Regions from separate parts of the Tigheibacillus halophilus genome, predicted to be linked through region 2. Evidence: predicted binding sites of a transcription regulator. Region 2 holds the regulator's gene; the other holds the start of a gene.
What was found. Region 2 encodes LexA, which represses DNA repair genes until DNA is damaged. Its sites were predicted from a motif close to CGAACATATGTTCG; they were not measured.

Region 1: ruvA (Holliday junction branch migration protein RuvA) is a predicted target of LexA. The motif match lies at 7,011-7,024, and genes of this name have one in related genera.

The regions. Positions count from the first base shown of each region.
Region 1 covers NZ_JBHUIZ010000014.1:61,134-73,148, reverse strand. Annotated here, with positions in the region: gene obgE (GTPase ObgE) at 1-755, shown strand, start outside; gene ACFSMW_RS14970 (ACT domain-containing protein) at 780-1,229, shown strand; gene pheA (prephenate dehydratase) at 1,283-2,137, shown strand; gene safA (SafA/ExsA family spore coat assembly protein) at 2,739-3,596, shown strand; gene ACFSMW_RS14955 (phosphotransferase) at 3,667-4,548, shown strand; gene nadE (NAD(+) synthase) at 4,589-5,332, shown strand; gene ACFSMW_RS14945 (YhcN/YlaJ family sporulation lipoprotein) at 5,458-6,009, shown strand; gene ACFSMW_RS14940 (YebC/PmpR family DNA-binding transcriptional regulator) at 6,078-6,809, shown strand; gene ruvA (Holliday junction branch migration protein RuvA) at 7,039-7,647, shown strand; gene ruvB (Holliday junction branch migration DNA helicase RuvB) at 7,671-8,672, shown strand; gene ACFSMW_RS14925 (DUF2905 domain-containing protein) at 8,675-8,866, shown strand; gene queA (tRNA preQ1(34) S-adenosylmethionine ribosyltransferase-isomerase QueA) at 8,939-9,967, shown strand; gene tgt (tRNA guanosine(34) transglycosylase Tgt) at 9,997-11,136, shown strand; gene yajC (preprotein translocase subunit YajC) at 11,154-11,417, shown strand; gene ACFSMW_RS14905 (TIGR04086 family membrane protein) at 11,474-11,854, opposite strand; gene spoVB (stage V sporulation protein B) at 11,931-12,015, opposite strand, start outside.
Region 2 covers NZ_JBHUIZ010000003.1:738,216-750,230, reverse strand. Annotated here, with positions in the region: gene acnA (aconitate hydratase AcnA) at 1-473, opposite strand, end outside; gene ACFSMW_RS04260 (ATP-binding protein) at 706-1,809, opposite strand; gene ACFSMW_RS04255 (DUF2621 family protein) at 2,032-2,505, shown strand; gene ACFSMW_RS04250 (CcdC family protein) at 2,554-3,033, opposite strand; gene ACFSMW_RS04245 (cytochrome c biogenesis CcdA family protein) at 3,124-3,828, opposite strand; gene ACFSMW_RS04240 (YneF family protein) at 4,055-4,276, opposite strand; gene sirA (sporulation inhibitor of replication protein SirA) at 4,351-4,776, opposite strand; gene tkt (transketolase) at 4,936-6,939, opposite strand; gene ACFSMW_RS04225 (DUF896 domain-containing protein) at 7,044-7,277, opposite strand; gene ACFSMW_RS04220 (YneB family resolvase-like protein) at 7,384-8,025, opposite strand; gene lexA (transcriptional repressor LexA) at 8,313-8,936, shown strand; gene ACFSMW_RS04210 (hypothetical protein) at 9,064-9,369, shown strand; gene ACFSMW_RS04205 (pyridoxamine 5'-phosphate oxidase family protein) at 9,473-10,081, opposite strand; gene glnA (type I glutamate--ammonia ligase) at 10,320-11,627, opposite strand; gene ACFSMW_RS04195 (methionine gamma-lyase family protein) at 11,699-12,015, opposite strand, start outside.

The DNA of each region.
Region 1 (12,015 bases), on a different contig from region 2:
TATCAGTCGTAAGCGCCGCAAAGCCAAAAATAGCCGATTATCATTTTACTACCCTTGCCCCTAATCTCGGCGTCGTTGAAACGGGGGACCAGAGAAGTTTCGTCATGGCTGATCTTCCTGGGCTGATAGAGGGAGCAAATCAGGGGGCGGGTCTTGGTCACCAGTTCTTGCGACATGTGGAAAGGACCAGATTGATTGTGCATGTCATCGATATGGCTGCGACAGAGGAACGGGATCCGTATGAAGACTATATGAAAATCAATCAAGAAATCCATGCCTATGATGAATCGCTTGCCAAAAGGCCGCAAATCATCATCGCTAATAAAATGGACATGCCATCGGCAGCAGAACACCTTACAGTATTTAAAGAACGTTTAATTGATGACGTCCAGGTATTTCCTGTATCCTCTGTAACTAAAGAAGGCCTCAGGGAGGTATTATTTGCGATTGCTGATATGTTGGAGACGATTCCGAAACAAACCGCTGTAGAAACGGTGAATGAAGAGGTTGTTTATAAATTTGAAAAACAAGCAGCCCCATTTAAAATATCTCGGGATTCGGATGGCAGCTTTGTCTTAAGCGGCGATAAGCTGGAAAGGTTGTTTAAAATGACTGATTTTTCAAGGGATGAGGCAGTTCAGCGGTTTGCAAGGCAAATACGCAGCATGGGAGTAGATGATGCGTTGCGTCAAAAAGGCGCAAAAGATGGAGATACGATCCGGCTGATGGATTTTGAATTTGAATTTGTCGAGTGAGTTTTGCGAAAACGGGGGATGGTAATGGAAATAACAAATGAGAAATTCTACTTGGTTCGCCATGATGTTTTACCGGAATCCATGCAAAAAACAATAGAGGTCAAAGAATTGCTTGAAAGGGGAAAGGCAAAATCAATTTATGAAGCGGTGCAGATGGTCGATCTGTCCCGAAGTGCTTTCTACAAATATAAAGATGCTGTTTTTCCTTTTCAAGCGATGGTTAAAGAAAAAATCATCACGTTGTTTTTTCATCTGGAGGATCGTACGGGTACATTATCCAAGCTTTTACACATTGTTGCCAATGCCGGCTGCAATATTCTGACCATTCATCAGACTATACCCCTGCAAGGAAAAGCGAATGTGACACTGTCATTGGATATTTCGCGGATTAACGAGGAAATAGAGCAATTGATCCATCAGCTGAAGCAGCTTGAGTTCATTGAACGGGTCGACATGTTGAGCTCTGGTGCTTAGGCAGCGATGCATATCGACCATATTATCAGATAAATAAAAGGGGGAAGTCCGGCATGGTAAAAAAAATAGGATATTTGGGACCAAAAGGAACGTTTACAAAAATGGCTGTCGATGCCGCATTCAACGGGGAAGGCAAAGTTGCGTATGAAACCATACCCGCGTGCATAGATGCTGTGCGTGATGGTGAAATTGATATTGGTGTAGTGCCATTGGAGAACGCAATTGAAGGAACCGTACAAATCACGGTCGATTATCTTATACATCAGGCAAGATTGCCTGTCGTGGCGGAAATTGTCGTGCCAATCCAGCAACATTTGATGTTAAAAGATAGCTTTTCGGGAGATCTTCAGGAAATCACAGAAATTTATTCACATAGCCATGCGATTGCCCAATGCCATCAGTATATACATAGATATATGCCGCACGCTCGGATTCACTACACACCTTCCACTGGAAAGGCAGCTGAGCTTGTAGGACAATCCGATAGAAAGATTGCTGCAATCGGGAACAGGCTGGCAGCCGAGGAATACGGTCTGACCATTATTCGGGAAAACATTCATGATTTTCCAAACAATCATACAAGGTTTGCAGTGCTCACGAAAGATGGAACTGCAGTCAAAATCAGTCAGGAACGGGATTCTGAAAAAACTAGTCTTTTTGTCACGCTTCCTGAAGATTATGCTGGCGCACTCCACCAAGTATTATCTGCCTTTGCTTGGAGAAAAATGAATCTGTCGAAGATCGAATCACGGCCAATGAAAACCGGACTTGGAAATTATTTCTTTATCATTGATGTTGATCAGCCATATGATGATATCCTTTTCCCAGGGGTAAAAGCAGAATTGGAACGACTGGGGTGCAACTTGACAGTACTAGGGTCTTATCCTGTCCATCATATTTCTATTTAAATAGGGGGAGACAAAACCTCAGGAAATGTAAAAAGTTGAGCGGTACCATCTTGACATGGAACCGCCCAACTTTTTTTATCCAGCTTAGCAATTTCGTTGATTTGCACGCCAGGCGCCCCGACAAGGGGTGTGCAGGCGTTGGCGCAAAGGCCGTATGCAGCTTGCCTTCCCTTCATGTACTTTCTAAGAAATTCACTTCCTGGGGGTTTTCAGACTCGTGCTGGGACTGCGATTACGCTTCCCATCGAAAACCATTGTTCCCGCAGGACAAGGCACGCTTCGGCAACATTCACATCGCAACCAGAAAAAGCGAATTTCTTTTTCAAGGAGAGCCGCCTTTCGCTCCAATCAACTAGATGTGAAATGGCACTTTATAGCTTATTTTTAGCTGTTTTTGGCTGGTTCTGTCCCACACTCTTTATGACAAAACACCTCCTCCAACCAATTTAAGTTGTAAACAATACATACATGCTGTACAAATCACAAATTTTCCGGGATTGGTGAATTAATAAAAAGAATGTCTCAACATTTGCCTCGGTTGTGCATATGTTTATAGAGAGTAAAGAGCCTAGTTGTGAAATGAAAGGAGTTTGAGTCAGCTTTGAAAATTCACGTCGTACAAAAAGGCGATACACTATGGGAGCTCTCCAAAAAATATGGAGTAGATTTTGAGGCATTGAAACAAGCCAATACGCAGCTTTCAAGTCCGGATATGATCATGCCCGGTATGAAAATCAAAATACCGGGTACAGCAAAAACCGTTAAAAAAGAAGTACAAACACCGATGAAAAAGGAACAGATGCATCCGTATAAGGAGATGTCCCCTCAGCCTAAACCAGTCATTAAAGAAGATGACCACAAAGAAAAAATGAAGGTAAAGCCACAGATGCCACAAATGCCGCCAACACCGCCACAAATGCCAATATTAGAGATGCCGCCGATGCAAATGCAAATGCCAGTCATGGAACAAGAAATGACGAATTACACCACAATCAATGTTCCCGCACCGCCGCCACCACAGCATGAAAAGAAAAAAGAAAAAATAGTAAAGCCGCCAAAGCATGAGCATAAGCACGAGTATATGCCGATGCCGCATCCACAGCAAATGATGCCCATGTGCTGTTATGTGATGTATCCATGCTGTCCACCGCACCAAATGCCGTGGCATCAGCCAATGCCATTTCCACAGCCTGCTATGGCGCACCCATTCCAAGGTTTTGGCCATGAGCATATGATGGAAATGCCAGTCAAACCATCGGGCCACATGATGGATGATTGCGGATGTGGTCCTGCTTCAGGACATATGCATGTATTTCGCGAAGGAAATGCAGGGCAGGATGATGCAGCGAGCAACATGAACTATTATCCGCCAGCAAATATGCAATTCGGGGAAGGAAACTATCCTGGACCTCCCGCATACAGATCTTTTACAGAGGAAAATACAGAATCAAATGAGTAGAAACAAGCAAAGAGACGAGGTGTATTATCATCGTCTCTCTTCTTTTTTGAATAAATCCGGTGGGTTGGCAGTGAAAAGATTTATTAAAATCAAGCAGATGATTTTCAAAATTGAAGCTAAAACTGGGGAATGGTATATTTTAAAAGGCCACTTCCATCCTGCCCGCGTCAAACGACAATGGGATTTTTTCGATTGCATGGATAACAAAGAAGCCTTGGTCCCATTTATATTATTCCCTAATGGGAGCAAAACAATTGCTGACGGGCGAGTTACTTGGACAATTTCCCCGTACCGTAAAGGCCGTACCTTGAAATATGAGGATGAAGCTGACCGAAAAAGGGCGCTTCATGCAACAAGAACATTCCATTCCTATGCAAAAAACATTCAATTAAAAAATCAACAGGTAACGAAGGTCATGTCTGAGCGGATGCAAAAACGCTTTTACCGTTTTACACAATCTGCGTCCATTTTCCATGAGTATGGATATGACCGTTTGTATACAGAAATCTACAAAGTTTCCGCAAATCTGCTTGAGAGTGCATTTTCCTATCCTTGGCATGAAAAAATGAATCTTGCGAAGAAAAATGGTCGATGGATTCATGGAGATGTCGCATCGCATAATTTCATTCATGACGAAACAACTGTGTTAATTGATTTCGATTTATTGGCCACTGCACCACAGATATACGATTACATGCAGCTTGGCCAGCGATTTTTGCCATATATCGATTGGAATCTGGATGCCTTGTTGGCCTACCAAATGGTGGACGATCATGATCTCCCCATTTGGTTGACGATGATTGGATTGCCTAGCGATGTGATGCGGGAATGGCACATCACAATAGCAAAAAAGAACATCAACACCAAAGAATATTTACAAAAAATGGGGGAAGACTGGGCACAACGCAAAATCTTTTTGAGAAACGTTCATTCAATGCTACAATCAAAGTAATCACACTTATGAAAACAGACAAAGACAGGAGCGATTTCATATGAAAGATACTGCAGAAGCAATAGTCGCCTGGCTGCGTGAGCAGGTTGAAGCAGCCAATGCAAAAGGGTTGGTAGTCGGAGTGAGCGGCGGGCTTGATTCTGCCGTTGTGGCCCATTTGATCAAGCGGGCTTTCCCCAATGATTCACTGGGTGTGATGATGCCGCTTAAGAGCAACCCAGTCGATATGGAAGATGCAGGAGAAGTGGTGGAAAGCTGTGATTTGCAGTCATTGACAATAGATTTGACTGCCACACATGAAACCATGTACAGTGAAATCCGCAAACGGCTTGGGAATACATTCAATCAGCAAAATGACCGTATGGCGGATGCCAATTTGCGAGCAAGACTCAGAATGAGTACCTTATATACGATAGCAACCAATCATCATTACCTAGTTGTTGGTACTGACAATGCTGCGGAATGGTACATGGGTTATTTTACAAAATATGGTGATGGTGCTGCAGATTTGCAGCCAATCATTGATTTGACTAAAACGGAAGTACGTGAATTGGCCAGCTATCTGGGGGTTCCAAGTCAAGTGGTTGAGAAAAAGCCGAGTGCCGATTTATGGGCAGGGCAAACCGATGAAGCGGAAATGGGCACAACATACGACGCCATTGATGCATTTTTGAAAGGAGAACCTGTCTCGGAAGCTGATCAGGCGATTATTGATAAAATGCACCGCAACACTGCGCATAAACGTACCATTCCGAACCAATTCCATACAAAAAAAGAAAGATAACAGCAAAATGATGTAGATGTTTAAAAAACCTCCCTTCAAGCAAACTAAACAGGAGTAGAGTTGGACTGACTAGTCGAAGCGCAGCGTCATTCCAATCAAACCTAAACTGAAAGGGAGGTTTTTATATGCGTTTTTTATTGTTTTTCAGTGCGGCAGCATTGCTGCTTTCAGGATGCTCTGCACATGATGATTCATCACAGTCAGGACACCCCGCAAAAAATGAGCTGGTAAGGTATGAGACCCCTGGACAATACCGGCAACAGGATAAAAAACTTCGTGAGGCAGAAGGAGAAAACACTGGACGTTATCAAACCAAACAAGATAGAATCAATCAGGGCCAGAAGACGAACGATTACACAGATGCATTCACGAATGAAGAGGCTGTACAAGCAATGCAACATCTGGCTTCTTTTAAGGTGATCAAACAGGCGCAAGTCGCTGCGGCTGATGATCGGGTTGTAGTTAGTGTGATGTTGAATGAGCATGATGATCACGATATTTCAAGCTGGGTGGAAAATGAGGTGAAACCATTCTTTCCAGATAAAACGATTGTTGTATATACAGACGATTACCATTGGCGCCATGTCAAAAATCTAAGATCGAAGCTGCAACCGGGGATCAACAAAGGGCAGGCGAAGGAATATTTCAGGGAACTATTCAATATCAATGACCGATAAACCCTCTTTATATCTCAACGAAATTCTGGTATAGTAAGAAAGGAATTTCATTGAGAGGAGAATACCAGATGGCTGGTCATTCCAAATGGAAAAATATACAAAGACGTAAAAATGCACAGGATGCCAAAAAAGGCAAAATTTTCATGGTGCATGCTAAAAATATTTATTTAGCGGCCAAGCAGGGCGGCGGGGATCTAGGAACGAATGCTAGTCTGCGTACAGCAGTTGATAAAGCAAAAGCTGATAACATGCCCAACGATAATATCGAAAGAGCTATCAAGAAGGCTACCGGAAGTTTGGACGGGGTAAGCTACGAAGAGTTCAACTATGAAGGATATGGCCCTGGTGGTGTTGCTGTGATCGTACAGGTGTTGACTGATAATCGGAATAGGACAGCAGCTGAAGTCCGTCATAGCTTTAAGAAAAATGGTGGGAACCTTGGCGAAAACGGCAGTGTTTCGTTCATGTTTGACCGTAAAGGATATATGATCATTCTGAATGAGGATGATGAAATTTCAGAGGATGAGATTACACTTCAGGCACTCGAAGCCGGAGCGGATGATGTGATCGTGCAGGATGGTGGATACGAGATCCTGACAGCACCAGATTCTTTTGACAATGCTTGTCAGTATTTGAAAAACAATGGCTATCAGCTGGAAGAAGCGGAAATTACACTCATCCCTCAAAATTATACGATGCTTTCTCCTGAAGATGAAGAAAAAATGAATCGTTTGATCGACATGCTGGAAGATAATGAGGATGTTCAAGATATTTACCATAATATGAAAACTGATGACTGATGATGCATGACTTCCACTCGCAGGAGTGGGAGTCATTATCTTTCTCCAGAAGGCTTTCGATTACGAAATGTCTACTTTATGGTAAAATAAGTGTGAATGCTTGAAGAGGTTGTTCAAAAAGGCTCGGAAAATGACATATCGCGTGCTCCATATGTCCCGCGAATGAAAAAATGATGACTACAGCATTTTTGCCTTCTTTTCTGAACATGCATTTGAGGGAGAAGATAAAATGATTGCGTATATACAAGGAACATTGACGTACATAAATGATCAATCAGTTGTTGTAGAAACGATGGGAGTAGGTTATGAAATAGTTTGTCCGAATCCGTTCGTGTTTCAGCATCAGCTTAATGAGCAAGTGAAGATTGTCACATTTCATCATGTCAGGGAAGATGCACAAATATTATTCGGCTTCAAAAATGAAGAAGAAAAGCGCTTGTTCACTAAACTAATCTCTGTGTCTGGAATTGGTCCGAAAAGTGCTTTGGCTATTTTAGCGAATGTGCATATTGCTGATTTTGCTGCAGCGGTGGAAAGAGAGGACGATAAATTTCTTACAGGTTTTCCGGGAGTTGGAAAAAAAACCGCCAGACAAATTATTCTGGATCTGAAAGGTAAGCTCGGAAGTATATTCACTCTAGAAGCCGTCGGAAATATCAGTCAGGAGGATGCGGGAGAGGATACTGCCAATCAAACTGTTTCTGAAGCGGTAGAAGCATTGAAAGCTTTAGGTTATACCGACAAGGAGCTGAATCCTGTTGCTGCAGAACTGCGCAAGGAAGGGGCGGCAGATGCAGACAAATTGATTCACAAGGCATTGCGTATGCTTGCCAAGTAAGTGAAAGGAGGTGCTGTGTTTAAATGGATGAACGTATAATCACCGGAGAAGAGCAGGTACAGGATACTGAAGTGGAATTGAGCCTGCGCCCGGCATATTTGAATCAATATATTGGACAGCATAAAGCTAAAGAGAATCTGGAAATATTCATTAAAGCAGCAAAAATGCGCAACGAACCATTAGATCATGTTTTGCTGTACGGCCCTCCAGGCCTGGGGAAAACCACACTTGCCGGTATCATTGCCAATGAAATGGGGGTCCAATTCCGCTCAACTTCCGGCCCCGCCATCGAAAGGGCCGGTGACCTGGCAGCAATACTGTCTTCTCTCGAAGTGGGAGATGTGCTGTTTATCGACGAAATTCATCGTATACCCAGATCTGTGGAAGAAATTTTATATCCGGCTATGGAAGACTTTTTTCTGGATATCGTTGTTGGCTCTGGGCCAAGTGCCAGGTCGGTCAGGATTGATTTGCCACCTTTCACCCTTGTTGGAGCAACCACAAGAGCGGGATTATTATCTGCACCGCTGAGAGATCGTTTTGGCGTTTTGAGCAGGTTGGAATTCTATGATGCCAATGATCTTTGTGAAATTACGGAACGTACCGCTAAAATTTTTGAAACAACGATAACTGCTCAGGCCGCCGAGGAAATAGCTTGTCGTTCAAGAGGCACGCCAAGGATTGCCAATCGGCTGCTTAGAAGGATTAGGGATATTTCTCAGGTCAAAGGAGAAAATGAAATCAGCTTGCAAACGACGAAGGATGCCCTGGAAATGTTGCAAGTAGACCGTGCAGGTTTGGATAACACAGACCATAAGCTGCTGTTGGGCATCATTGAAGGTTTTAAAGGCGGGCCGGTCGGACTCGATACCATTGCTGCCAGTATAGGCGAGGAATCCCAGACAATTGAAGAAGTTTATGAGCCGTTTTTACTGCAAATCGGATATATTCAGCGGACTCCAAGGGGTAGGGTTGCTACGGCTAAAGCGTATCACCATTTCGGATTGGAAAAGAAAGGTGACTGAGCATGTATAGAATGTTCATCATTTTAGGTGCTGCACTTTTGCTTATCGGGTTAGCGGGAAGCTTATTGGGCAGATTGCCAGGTGACTTTCGTTTTACGAAAGGAAATGTGACGGTCTATTTTCCGGTGATGACAAGCGTGATTATCAGTATTCTGTGCACTTTGATTTTTTTCATCTGGAACAAATTCAAGTAAAGTATTGCTGTGTCCCGAATTCCTGCCTGCCTTAGGACATTTGAAGTAAACCAATTAGCAAGGAGATATATCATGGATATCAATGATTACGATTTTCATTTACCAAAAGAGTTAATTGCACAAACACCACTGCCAAACAGGGCTGCTTCGAGGCTGCTTGTGCTTCATAATGATACAAAAGAAATTGACCATCGACATTTTACGGATATCAAAGGATACCTCAAGTCTGGGGACTGTCTGGTTCTGAATGATACGAAAGTGTTGCCTGCCAGATTATTTGGCGTGAAAGAAGAAACCGGTGCAAAAATTGAAGTTTTGCTGCTTCATCAGGAAGAGGATGACTGCTGGGAGGTCCTGGCCAAGCCAGCAAAGCGTTTAAAAGTTGGCTCTGTAGTTGATTTTGGCGAAGGTAAAATGAAAGCTGTCTGCACGGAGGAAAAGGAACATGGTGGAAGGGTCATGAAATTTTCTTATGATGGCATTTTTTATGAAGTGCTTGATGAATTGGGAGAAATGCCGTTGCCCCCGTATATTAAGGAACAGCTTTCCGAGAATGATCGTTACCAGACAGTTTATGCTAGAGAAATGGGCTCTGCTGCAGCGCCGACTGCCGGATTGCATTTTACTAATGAGTTATTGGAAGAAATGAAGGAAATGGGTGTGACGCTAGCGTTCATTACATTGCATGTTGGCCTTGGCACATTCAGACCGGTCAGTACGGACAATATAGAAGAACATGAGATGCATTCAGAGTTTTACAAGATGACGAAGGAAACTGCGGAGACATTGACGAATATCCGTAAGAACGGCGGCAGAATTATTTCTGTGGGGACTACTTCCACAAGGACGCTGGAGACGATCGCCAGGGACCATGATGGGAATTTTGCAGAGGCTAGCGGCTGGACTGATATTTTTATTCGTCCACCATATCAATATAAAGCAATTGATGGGTTGATCACTAATTTCCATTTACCGAAATCCACATTGATCATGCTTGTAAGTGCTTTGGCCGGAAGAGAACCTATTTTGTCTGCTTATCATGAAGCAGTCGAGCAAAAATATCGTTTCTTCAGTTTTGGAGATGCTATGTTAATCATTTAACATGAAGAAAAAATGGAGGTGAAAAATACATGGAACCGATTAAATACGAGCATATAAAAACATGTAAGCAGACAGGTGCCCGGCTTGGACGTGTGACAACACCGCATGGCTCCTTTGAAACGCCGATGTTTATGCCGGTCGGCACATTGGCAACGGTAAAAACAATGAGTCCGGAAGATTTGGAATCGATGAATGCTAAAATCATTTTATCCAACACATACCATTTATGGCTTCGACCAGGGGAAGATATTGTAAAAAAAGCAGGCGGTCTTCACCGATTCATGAATTGGGATGGCTCCATATTGACTGATTCGGGCGGATTTCAAGTATTCAGTTTAAGTGATATGCGAGAAATAAAAGAAGAAGGTGTCCATTTCCGGAATCATTTGAATGGAGAAAAACTTTTTTTGTCACCCGAAAAATCAATGCAAGTCCAAAATGCGCTTGGTTCAGATATCATGATGGCTTTCGATGAATGTCCTCCATATCCGGCTACTCATGACTATATGAAGAAATCTGTGGAAAGAACTTCCCGATGGGCTGAACGCTGTATGGAAGCACATGTCAGAAAAGATGTACAAGGTTTATTCGGCATTGTGCAGGGGGGAGAATACGAAGATTTGCGCAAACAAAGTGCCAGAGATCTTGTCTCGTTAGGCTTTCCGGGATATGCGATCGGCGGTCTCTCTGTAGGTGAGCCTAAACCGATTATGAACAGAATGCTGGAATATACGACCCCACTGCTGCCTGTTGACAAACCACGTTATTTGATGGGAGTTGGTTCCCCAGACTCTTTGATTGACGGAGCAATCCGCGGAATCGATATGTTCGATTGTGTGTTGCCGACGAGAATTGCCAGAAATGGGACATGTATGACTTCCCGTGGCAGACTTGTAGTCAGAAATGCTAAGTTTGCTGAAGATTTTGGGCCGATTGATGATCAATGCGACTGTTATACTTGTAAAAATTATAGCCGAGCTTACATCCGTCACTTAATAAAATGTAATGAAACTTTCGGTTTCAGACTTACTACTTATCATAACTTGTATTTTCTGTTAAAATTAATGGAACAAGTCCGAAATGCGATTCGCGAAGACCGACTTGGCGATTTTAGAGAAGCATTCTTTGAACAATATGGATTGAACAAACCGAATGCAAAAAATTTCTAGGAGAAGGAGGTAATATCATGGGTAGTTTAGGCGCATTGCTGCCGATTATTTTAATGTTTGTCATTTTTTATTTCTTGTTGATCCGTCCGCAACAAAAACGGCAAAAGCAAGTAAGACAAATGCAATCGGAACTGCAAAAAGGTGACACAGTTGTGACAATCGGCGGATTCCACGGCTTGGTTCATGCGATTGATGAAAATTCTGTCGTGCTTCAAGCTGAAGATGGAACGAAACTTACATATGATCGTTCAGCAATCCGAGAAGTAAAAACAGCGGAGTAAATAAAATTAAAACCAATACTAAAAAGAAGAGGCTTTTAAGCCTCTTCTTTTTTCGATCATGATTCTTGTCCGTTGACAATGACATTCACACCAATGACCCCGCCAATCAGCGCAGCAAAAATATAGCCAAGGTGCTGCAGTGATTGTTCCATGGAGAATCCATGATGATAACCGAGGTATTGCAGTAAAAAAGTGAATAATGTAAAACCCGCCCCCGTCACCGCACCTATCACCCAGCCTTTTTTCTTAGCCTTTACACCTGCAATAATCCCGCCGATAAACAAGGTGATTAAGCCGATCACCAGTGTGACCCACGATAAGGCTGGATCATTGAAAGAGGAAAAACGCAATAAAAGTGCCAGGATAAAGCTCGTTGTCAGTACCATACCCAAAATCACAATCCATCCATACAATAAACCGATAAATTGCTGGCGCATCCAATACCCCCTTTATATCTTAGCCTATTTTAATCATATTCATCATTTTGTAAAATAGACTAGCCCCTCATAGTCATTATTTCATGTATTTATTAAGAAATGGAATTTGTTTCAATTCCTCCTTTGTGATAAATTGGAGTGCAAACAATAGAAAAATATAA
Region 2 (12,015 bases):
TAACGTTCTGAGTTGCGTTCGAATTCGAGTTCCATATTAGCTTTCAATGCACTTGGTGTACCATATTCGTCAACTTGTACAGAGTGGTCAATAACTAAGTCAACTGGTACCTCAGGGTTGATTTTATTTGGCTCTCCACCCATATCGACCATCGCTTTACGTAATGAAGCCAAATCAACGACAGCAGGAACCCCCGTGAAGTCCTGTAAAATGACACGAGATGGCTTGAAAGGCACGTCGATACCTTCTCCCGCTTTAGTTCCCCATTTAGTAAGTGCTTCGACATGCTCATCCTTAATGACACGGCCATCGTGCTGACGCACCAAGGATTCAAGAAGCACGCGGATAGAAAATGGCAAGCGGTCAATATTTCCTAAGCCGGCTTTTTCCAAGGCATGGAGGTTGTAGTAATTGTACTTTTTTCCATCGAGTTCAAATTGTTTTTTAGCCTGATAGCGGTTATTTTCTCCCATACAGCTTATTCCCCTTTCAACAAACATTTCTTTGACATTCATGTCTTTTTAAATATATCCGATTAAACATGACAAATGAAGAAGATTAGTAAGTATACTAAACTCCTCTTCTATAATACTATATGAAAAACAGGCATAAAACAACGTTTCATGCCTGAGAAATGATATATGGATATTTTATTTATTACGATAAGTTATAGTTATACCATCTGACATTCTTTAAAATTAACGTTTATGAATCTATCCGTTCAAAGTCCATTTCAAACGTGCTGCCTTTATCATTATTGTATATATGCAGCTTTGCATGATGCTTATCCAGTATCTGCCGGGTAACCATTAATCCCAACCCAGTACCATTTTGTTTTGTAGTGAAAAAAGGTTCTCCCAATTTATGAATGATTGTTTCATCGATGCCTGGTCCTTCATCTTTGACACTGATTGCTATGCCTGATCCCTTAGCAAATGCGTTAATTTTTATCGTTCCAGGAGCTTCCATTGCTTCAATGGCATTTTTGACAATATTGATTAGTACTTGTTTGATTTGAGAGCGGTCACAAAAAAGATGAATCCCCTCCTGCAAATTATGGACGATATCGATATGTTTCATTTTTGCTTGTGGATTTAACAAATTAATAATATCAATAATCAACGAAGGAAGGTCTTCGTCTTGTCTATAATCCGTCAATGGCTTTGAGATGAAAAGTAATTCAGAAGTAATTTGTTCCATTTTTTTGATCTCGTCGATCATGATTTTGTAATAAGCTTCTTTTTGGGCTGTTCCCGCTTGCAAGAGCTGTAAAAAACCTTTTAAAGATGTCAGTGGGTTGCGGATTTCGTGAGCTACCCCTGCAGCAAGCTGCCCTGCAATAGACATCTTTTCATAGCTGACCATCATGTTTTCCGTTTCTTTTTTATCAGTGATGTCATTGATGATACCGATATAATAAATTTTAACATGTTCTGGATCCACTATTTTATCTATTTTGCATTCACACCAGACATAATTTTTCTGATGATCCAGCAGGTTTACTTCAATCACAGGGTTTTCTTTGTTGTTAAGCTTCTCTACGATGGCAGCATACTCCTCTTTGTTTAGCGAAGTTAGCAACTTAGACCAGTGTGACCCAATGAATTTTTCTCTTTCAATTCCCAGAATTTGTTTAATGGATTTTGAAATAAATAATAAATATCCATCTTCATCCCAAATCGAGACGGTTTCGCAACAATTATCTTCCATCCAGTCCAGAATGTAGGCCGGAAGTTCTTTTAAAGTCAGCACTTGCTTCGTTGAGATTTGCCGATGAAAATCGTCATTTGTCCCCTCAATCTGTTCCACTGAATCAATCCCCCTTTTTCGACAAATAAACACTTCTTTTTACATTAACTATTCTATGATTTATGGTATGTATTTATGATACTTGTTTAACGGGTACAATACTATTATAATTAGAATATATCTGCCACAACGAAAATCAATCTTTAATCAATACTAATATTACTATACAATCGATTAGAAATAAAATGATATTTTCCCAAATTCAGGAATAAAGGTGGTATTATGTCAATATTCGTTAATTTCATGATTGTTTTTTGGGGATTTCTGATGATCGTGACGATGGCGATCGGCGGTTATTTCATGTTCCGGAAATTTTTAAAGCAATTGCCAAAAGAAGATGGAAAATCCATCATGGACTGGCAGGAGCACTACATAGAAAAAACCAAAAACATGTGGGGGTTACCTGAAAAAGAATTGCTGGAAGAACTGGTTTCTCCTGTTCCGGAGTTGTTCCGTGATGTTGCAAGACAAAAAATTGCCGGGAAAATCGGCGAAGTCGCCTTGCAAAAAAAGGCGAATAAAATTACCCAGGATATTCTTATAGAGGGGTACATCGTCGCTACACCTAAGCGGGATCATAAATTTTTAAAAAAAACCCTCCGAAAAAAGAACATCGATACAGCACCGTACCAATCCTTTTTCGAGGCTTCAAAAGACGATTATGCAAAAAATTGGAAATCAAAATACACCAATTAAAAAGGCCGCTCGGTAGTGAGCGGTCTTTTTAATGTTATTCGCTGATATTCATTCTATGATTTGCTGTTGAAGTCTGCGTTCAAGCTGTTTAAATTTGTATAACATAGCTAACCGCCATGTGACAATCATACCAAACGCCAGCAGAAAAAACATTCCGCTTGTCTCGCCAATGGAAACGGACTTACCCATGAAAATTTTGGCAGCAGTACGAATGATTAAAAGCCCTACCAAAATTAAAATAAAGGCTTTTGATGGTATCAAATAAATATCCTGGTTGCGGATTTCAAAATTAGATGTTTTGATCAGGAAAATGGAAAAAAACATTCCAACCGCAATCGCTTCTCCCACTTCCGTCCAGCTGACATGAAATTCCGGAAAAAGGAACATCAATGCACCACTGCTCATAAAAAGAGGCGGAAGGATTATTTTTTTGACTGAGGCAGGCTTTTTAGCGGCCTTCATCCTGACAAAGATCATTGTCACAGCCATGAAAACAAAAACAAAGGTACTGCCGATTACCCATATCATAAACATCATCACTCTTTTCGATAAAACGATAAAATCACAGAGCAAAGCCTTTTCTTATTCTATCATAAAATGGTTGGTACGAGAAACGATTTAGAAACCCTGAAAATCAAATAAGCCCGCTAAATAGGACGTCAATTGGGTCATCCAGTTAAAAAATAGTGCTACTCCCATGAAAATCATGATATATCCACCAATTTTCACCATCAGTAGGCCATGTCTCTTGATCCAGGAAAGCTTTCCGACAAAGAATGACAAGATGAAAAAAGGTATGGAGAAGCCTAGTACATAACTAATCATCATGACCATTCCAGCACTTGGCTCGGTGGCTGCAAGTGACAATACGACCATTAATATCGGACCTGTACATGGAGTCCACCCAAGGGAAAATGCCAAACCGACAATAAAGGAACCAATGAATCCAGCAGGTTTATTTTTAAAGGTTACCTTTTTTTCTCTCATTAAAAAGTTGAAATTCAAAAGTCCGACAATGACCAGTCCGAAGAAAATAATTAATATAGCCCCGATTTGACGAATCAACCCTTTATATGTATTCAAGAACTCCGAAATATACAGGCTGCCGAAGCCCATCATAATAAAAATGCAGGAAAAACCGAGCAGGAAAAACACGGTGTGAATCATACTTTTTTTATTGAACATCGTATTTTCCTCTTTGATTTCAGCTACACTCATTCCTGTTATGTAGGATAAAAAAGCAGGAAATAACGGTAATACGCACGGTGAAATGAATGACAGAAATCCAGCACCGAATGCGATGAATATATTGATTTCGCTCATTGAAAAGCCTCCCATTCTTATCATAACAATCATAACAGAATCGTATTCCAATAAACAAATTGTCTTTGACAATTCAACGACTTTTAGAATTGCATGGGTCTGCATTTTCTCTCATTTGAATGCCTCTCGTTTGATTTGTGTAAAGCAGCTGAACAATCAAAAACCCCTGCTGCTATAGCAAGGGTTTGCAAGAACAAAGCAAATTCATCTATGTTATAAGTACAGACTACTTGTCCATCTGATTGTTCATTGCGCGCATCATTTGATTGATTTTCTTTTGTGAAGGTTTTTGACCCATTTGCATCATTAAAGTTCTCAGCATCTGTTCATTGATTGGCGGATTCTTTTTCAAGTAGCTCATCATATATTTTCTAGCGATGAAAAATCCGAGTGCAACACCAGCAATCAATGCAACAATTGCAATTAGTACAACCCAAATCCAACTCATGTATTGCTTTCCTCCTTCGTGTTGTCTCTTATACAGTATATTAAATCGCGAATCAGAATACAATACTTACTTGTTCAATTCAATTCGGCTGTATAAGGTGATAGCCATCCATATTGATTTAAGTTACAACCCGACACAAACAAAAAAGGATGGAAGCTTCGCAGTAATGGAAATAATAATGACTCCGCTTCAGTAAGCGTTTGACAAAGAAATTTTATCTGGTTTTTCTCAATATGTAAAGTAATAAAATGCTTATCACTGTAAATCGTAATTTGGTTGTCATCCACTTGCACATGACTCCCACAGTGAAGTTGGGAGTAGATGTGATGAAGGAATGCATCGGCATCAAAGCAGTGGGTGATTTCTCTCACTTGCATGGCAAGCAGCGCATCTTGTCTATCCGTTGCTACCGATTTCAAAAACTGGTTCAGCAGGTCCACTTTATAGAAATAATGATGGGCAAATTCATCCTTAATCCAAAAAATAGCATACATTTGCATTCTCTCATCTCCTCTTTTTGCTTGATTATGACATATACCAGCAAAAAAAACTGTCATAATTTCGGAGATGAATCCTTCTATTTTTGTCGAATAATATTTAGAAGAGCATATTTCATTAAAACAGCAGCTTACACAGAAGCTGCTGTTTTGGGATGACAATTATTGAAATAGTTTTTCAAAGCGTTCAACAACATTTTCCACTGTGAATCCATATTCCGCGATAACTTTATCGCCATTTGCTGAAGCACCGAATCGATCGATTGCAAGAATATCCCCTTCATCACCGGTGAAACGTTCCCAGCCGAGAGAAGATCCCATTTCAATTCCGAGACGTTTTTTAACGGTTTTAGGAAGGACTTTCGCCTTATACGCATCATCCTGCTGATTAAAACGATCCCAGGAAGATATGCTCACTACATTGACATCATAGCCTTTTTCCCGAAGTTTTTCTTGCGCTTTGACTGCAAGCTGAACTTCAGAGCCCGTCGCAACCAAGATGCCGTCAGGTGTTTCTTTTCCAGCTTCACTGATAACATAAGCTCCACGTTTTACGCCCTCATATGCATTCTCCGCTGTGCCTTTTAAAGTAGGCAAATTTTGTCTGGTCAATACCAAAGCGGTTGGCTGGTCGACTGATTCCAAAGCTATACGCCATGCCGCCTGAACCTCATTACCATCCGCAGGACGGATCACCGACAGATTAGGTATCGCTCTCAACGCTGCAAGGTGTTCAATCGGTTCATGGGTTGGACCGTCTTCTCCCACAGCAACTGAATCATGGGTGAATACATACGTGACAGGATTATTCATAATCGCAGACAAGCGAATCGCAGGGCGAAGATAATCACTGAATACGAAGAAAGTGCCACCAAAGACTTTCAACCCGCCATGCAGGGCCATTCCATTCAAGGCCGCCCCCATTGCATGTTCACGAACCCCAAACCAAATATTTCTTCCTGCTCTATCAGAAGCACTGAAATCAGACTGATTATTAATGGCAGTCTTGTTCGATCCTGCCAGGTCAGCACTGCCTCCAAAGAAGTTAGGGACACTCTTGGCAATATCATTCAGAACTTTTCCGGAAGAGGCTCTGGTTGCCAGCGTATCTTCATCAGCCTTGAAAACCGTCAGATCCTTATCCCATCCGTCAGGCAACTTGCCAGCAATTGCTGTTTCCAGCTCTTTTGCTTCCTGAGGAAATTTTTGTTTATACTGCTCGAACAACGCTACCCAGTTTTTCTCTGCCTCTTCGCCTTTTATAATAATTTTTTCATTGAAATCAGCGTACACTTCTTCAGGCACATGAAATTCTTCATGATTCCATTGATAAAATTCTTTCGTAAGCTTGACTTCATCACTTCCAAGTGGTGCACCATGGGATGCCGCAGAAGCCGACTTGTTCGGGGAGCCATACCCGATGACCGTCTTGATCTCAATCAAACTTGGTTTATCCGAAGTTTCTTGGGCTTGCTTGATAGCGTTCCGGATAGCGGACAGGTCATTGCCGTCCTCCACACGTATAACTTGCCAGCCATAAGCTTCAAAGCGTTTTTGTGTATCGTCAGAAAAGGAACGGTCTAAATCTCCATCCAGAGAAATATCATTGGAATCATATAAAGCAATCAATTTCCCTAATTTTAAATGCCCGGCCAGTGAGGCAGCTTCGTGAGAAATACCTTCCATTAAGTCACCGTCGCTCACTAAAGCGTACGTATGATGATCTACAATATTATATCCATCTTTATTGTAAGTCGCAGCCAAATGGGTTTCAGCCATAGCCATTCCAACTGACATGGCAAGACCTTGTCCAAGAGGGCCAGTAGTTGCCTCCACACCTTCCGTATGGTTGACCTCAGGATGTCCCGGTGTCTTTGAATCCCATTGACGGAATGCTTTCAAATCTTCCATCGTCACATTATACCCAGATAGATGCAGCAGACTGTACAGCAGCATCGAGCCATGTCCCGCTGATAAAACAAAACGGTCACGGTTGAACCATTTAGCGTGTTTAGGATTATGATTCATGAAATCTGTCCAAAGAACGTATGCCATTGGTGCAGCACCCATTGGCAATCCTGGATGTCCTGAATTTGCTTTTTCAATTGCATCAATAGACAATGTTCGTATTGTATTAACAGATAGTTGCTCTAAATTATCCGACATTTCTCTACCCCTTTCAATTATCCAATTGCTCTCATTTTATAATGAACCAGCATCCCTGACAAGTTTCTGGCAGTCATCATTGCGTATTTTAAAGATTAATAACGTTAATTTTTACGATTCTTTTCCTGCATCTCCCTGACTTTTTTTGGTGTCACATCATTTCCTTCGGGGTCGATTACAGTCATTGTCTGTAATTGATTTTTGAAAGATTGGCGCACATTTTTCAAATACTCAGCTCTTAGCGCTTTCTGTTCTTGTTTCTCCGCTTCGGATAACCCTTCTTGCTTGGATTTCTTCGCGAGTGCATTGATGCGATCCAGTTTATTTTTTGAAATCATATTTTTCCTCCCGTTAAGCATAATCAAAGCCTCGGTTAAAAATAAAAAGCAAGAACATACTCATGGTATGTCCTTGCCTTTATCTTACCTGTTGCCATCATCGCAATCAAGTTTTTTGATACTCCTGAAAGCGCCGGTGTACCGTTGCCTTGGAAACATCGTAACCTTGCCCCTGCAATGTATGAGCGATCTCTTGGAAAGTCAAATTCTTGGAGCGCAGCTTTATCAGCTCGTCCATGGGGAATTCTTTACGCTGTTTACCAGGAGCCCTGTCTTTATGCATCATATTCCGTCCGGGATTGTATCCTTGTGCGACAGCCCTCTTCATTCCACGGCTGATTTTGGCGTTATGCAATTTCCGCTGATATTCCTCTACAATCCCCACAATCTGCAACACCATGGCATCCGCTTCAGACAAAACCATTTCTCCGCCATTGACCGCTGTATAAACCTGTACATTCATCTTTTGCAATTGATGGAATAAGGCAATTTTAGCATTGCCTCTTCCCAGTCTGGTTTCATCCTGAATAAGCAGTATTTCTGCTTTTTTTTCCGCAAAGCATTCCAAGATTTCAAAAACACCATCTCTGTCAACGTCGTACCCGCTTGCCTGTTCCGTTATAACATCAGCCACATCGATTTCCAGATTTGCAGACAAACGGAGCAATTCTTCTTCCTGCCTTACAAGAGACGATTCCTGTGTATGTTTGTCAGTGCTGACACGACAATATATGATTGCTTTTTTCATATAGATTTCTCCAACCTAGTATTCATATTTCTATAATAAAGAATCAAGATGTTATTAATGATACATACAAAAATACAAGTGATAAAGCAAAAGCTACAAAATAAAATACATCTGTTTTCGTCAATTTCCCAAACATATTGCCCCTCCTCACATTTGAGAACCTTTGTTCTAATTTGATTATAACAGAACAAAGGTTCCTGTCAAGCGTTTTTAGAACTAATGTTTGCTTTACCATATGAACCATGGTAAACTATCATTAATAAAATCTATGTGTGAGGTGTGTTTTTATGACAAAAATGTCAAAGCGCCAACAAGCCATTCTTGACTATATCAAATCTGAAGTAAGTAAAAAGGGCTATCCGCCTTCGGTACGGGAAATTGCTATGGCAGTCGGACTCGCTTCCAGTTCGACAGTGCATGGTCATTTAGCTAGATTGGAAAATAAAGGTTATATACGAAGAGATCCGACAAAACCCAGAGCAATTGAAATTCTTGATCCATCCGGACAAGGCAGCATTCCAAAAGATGACGCCTTCTATGCTCCTTTAATCGGTAAAGTTACAGCGGGGATACCAATTACTGCTGTTGAAAACATAGAGGAGTTCCTGCCGATTCCAAAATCAGTAGCAAGTCCTGATGAAAACACATTCGTCTTGGTCATCGATGGTGAAAGCATGATTGAGGCAGGAATCCTTGATGGCGATAAAGTAATCGTCAAACAACAGAATACTGCTCAAAACGGTGAAATTGTTGTAGCGATGACAGAGGATAACGAAGCAACAGTAAAGAGATTTTATAAGGAAAAGAACTATATCCGATTACAACCGGAAAACGCCACGATGGAACCGCTCATTTATGATAATGTTTCTATTCTTGGTAAAGTAATTGGTCTCTATCGTTCCATTCATTGATAATAAATGCTTGCCGCTCAATGGCAAGCATTTGTATTATATGTTGCATGATTTTTGCATACTCTCATAAAAAAGTTATTTTGGGAAAACCTACATGATAACAAAAACCTGTGGAAAGGTGATACTCATGGAAGAATTCCCGGTCATACATACAACCATACTGGATGGAGTCATAGCAGTTCCTGCAATAATACTCTTAACCCAGTTATTCAAAGCTTTTCCAATACCCAAGCCTTATTATCCCACCATAGCGTCTTTCTTTGGTTTTTTTATTTCTATTTTCATCAGCCATCGTCATGATATATGGGCCGGCTTGTTTATGGGCGGATTTTATGGAGCTGCGGCTGTTGGCACATACGCTTCATTGAAAACCAGTTGGATTGCTTATAAAAAGAAAAAAGCCGTTAAAAAACGGCAGCTCGGTAAAGCCTGAAAAACGTAAATCACCACATCGTATATGCAACAAAGCATCCTTTACCCAATCGAAAAAACTGCAGAGATACATCGTATCCTGCAATTTTTTTAACTTTCGTTTATTATCTTTCATGATCATGCTTCTTTTCATGCTTGGTTTTGAAATAGTCACCACCTTTTCTTCTGACCTCGTCAGTTCCCCAGTAGTTATCCTTATCTAGCTTCCTCAGTTTAGGAATGTGCTTTGAACAATGAATATACGCCTCTTCTATCTCAATCACAACCCATCTTTCTGCTTTAGCCGCTTCTTTTTCCTTCATTTTTTTCATCACCTGATCCATTGCCGGCAACTGTTTGTTCTCTACAATGGCGGCTTTTCCGTTCACATGAAGCCCAATACAGTGTTCAAAAAAGTCTATGAACATAAGGCCGACATGCGGATTTTCTTCTATATTTCCTAAACTCGCCATCACACCATTTCCTTTATACTCTGGATAAATCAGCAATTTCTCATGTATCACCTTTACAAAACCTTTAGGGCCAGCCCTGAAGGAAGAATCACAGTTTCCATCTTTATCCGCAGTCGATATAAACATCATACTTTGTTCAGAAATGAAATCTATCATTACTCCATTGAGGTGATGCAGCATCTGGTTATTATAAAAGGCCGCCGCTTTTTTTACCGTTCCATACTTTTCTTGCAAAAGATGTTCTCCACGCAATTCTGCCATTTCTTAAATCCTTCCATTTTTTTATTAATGCTAGTTTACCACAACATGTTTTGGGGGGGGGGGAACAAACAAGAAATTGGCAACAGGCAAATAAACAGATAAAAAAATACTGCCCAACTTGACGCTTATATGGACAGTATCCTAAAATGATTATTTTTGTGGGTATTTTGTGGGTGGCCATCTATTCTCACTCAATTATTTGGCCGCATCCACAATCTAAAACCCAGTCATACCGAGCTTAATACAGGCTCAAGTACTGCTCGCGTTCCCAAGGGTGAACAGTTGTTCGGAACATGTCCCACTCAATTTCTTTTGCCTCGATAAAATGTTCATACAAATGAGCTCCCATAGCCTCTATCATTGTTTCATCTTTAGTCAATTTTGTTAAAGCTTCCTTCAATGTTGCCGGCAGATTGACAATTCCGTTTTCCTTTCTTTCTTCCGCTGTCATATCATAAATATTCCCATTGACAGGGGTTGGTGGGGCCATTTTATTTTCCACTCCGTCAAGGCCTGCTGCCAAAAGCACAGCCATAGCCATATATGGGTTGGCAGTGGGATCCACACTTCTTAATTCCACTCTTGTGCTTAGACCTCTCGAAAAAGGAATACGCAGTAATGGACTTCGGTTTTGTGCAGACCAGGCAACATAACACGGTGCTTCATAACCGGGCACAAGACGTTTATAAGAATTTACTGTAGGATTCGTAACAGCTGTGAAATTGTTCGCATGTTTAAGCAACCCGGCGATGAATTGATATGCTGTTGTACTTAATTCCATATCTCCTGATTCGTCAAAAAATACATTTTTTCCCTTGTTGAACAAAGACATATTGACGTGCATACCAGATCCGAAAACCCCGAATAGAGGCTTTGGCATGAATGTGGCATGCAAATTATGTTTTCTTGCAATTGTTTTAACGACTAATTTGAACGTTTGAATATCATCGCAATGGCGAACCGCGTCTGAATACTTGAAATCTATCTCATGTTGTCCAGGTGCCCCTTCGTGATGGGAAGCTTCAATTTCAAAACCCATTTCCTCCAGTTCCAAAACGATATCCCTTCGGCAATTTTCCCCCAAATCTGTCGGGGCCAAGTCGAAATAGCCGCCGTGGTCATTCAGCTCCAGGGAAGGTTCACCATACTCATCCAGCTTGAACAGAAAGAACTCCGGCTCTGTGCCAATATTGAAATCAGTGAACCCTAACTTTTCCATCCGCTTGAGATTACGTTTGAGATTGTAACGCGGGCAACCTTCAAAAGGTGTACCGTCAGGATTGTATATATCACAGATGAACCTGGCTACTTTGCCTTTTTCAGATGTCCAGGGAAACACGACGAAAGAATCGATATCAGGATGCAGGTACATATCCGATTCTTCAATCCTTACAAAACCTTCAATAGATGATCCGTCAAACATCATTTTATTATCCAATGCTTTATCGAGCTGGCTTAATGGAATTTCCACATTTTTGATTGTGCCGAGCATGTCGGTGAACTGCAATCGTATAAACCTTACATTGTCTTCTTTTATCATTCTCATAATATCTTCTCTTGTATATCGTGATCCCACTTGCAAACTCCTCCTAAAAAGTCATTCTTTCATTACATTCCCTAATTTTGTTTTATGAACCCTTTTTCTATCATTTCTTTTGCTGCTTCCGTCATAGCTATTTTGACATGTTCATACGTCAGCCCCCCTTGTACAAATACAGTGTACGGTTCCCTGACTGGGCCATCGGCAGACAGCTCGATGCTGGATCCCTGAATGAATGTCCCTGCCGCCATGATAACATCATCCTCATAACCCGGCATTGCAGAGGGATAAGGTACTACATATGCATTGACAGGGGAATTGGCTTGGATAGACTGACAAAAATGAATCATCTGCTCGGCAGTATCAAAATTGACCGATTGTATCAAATCCGTGC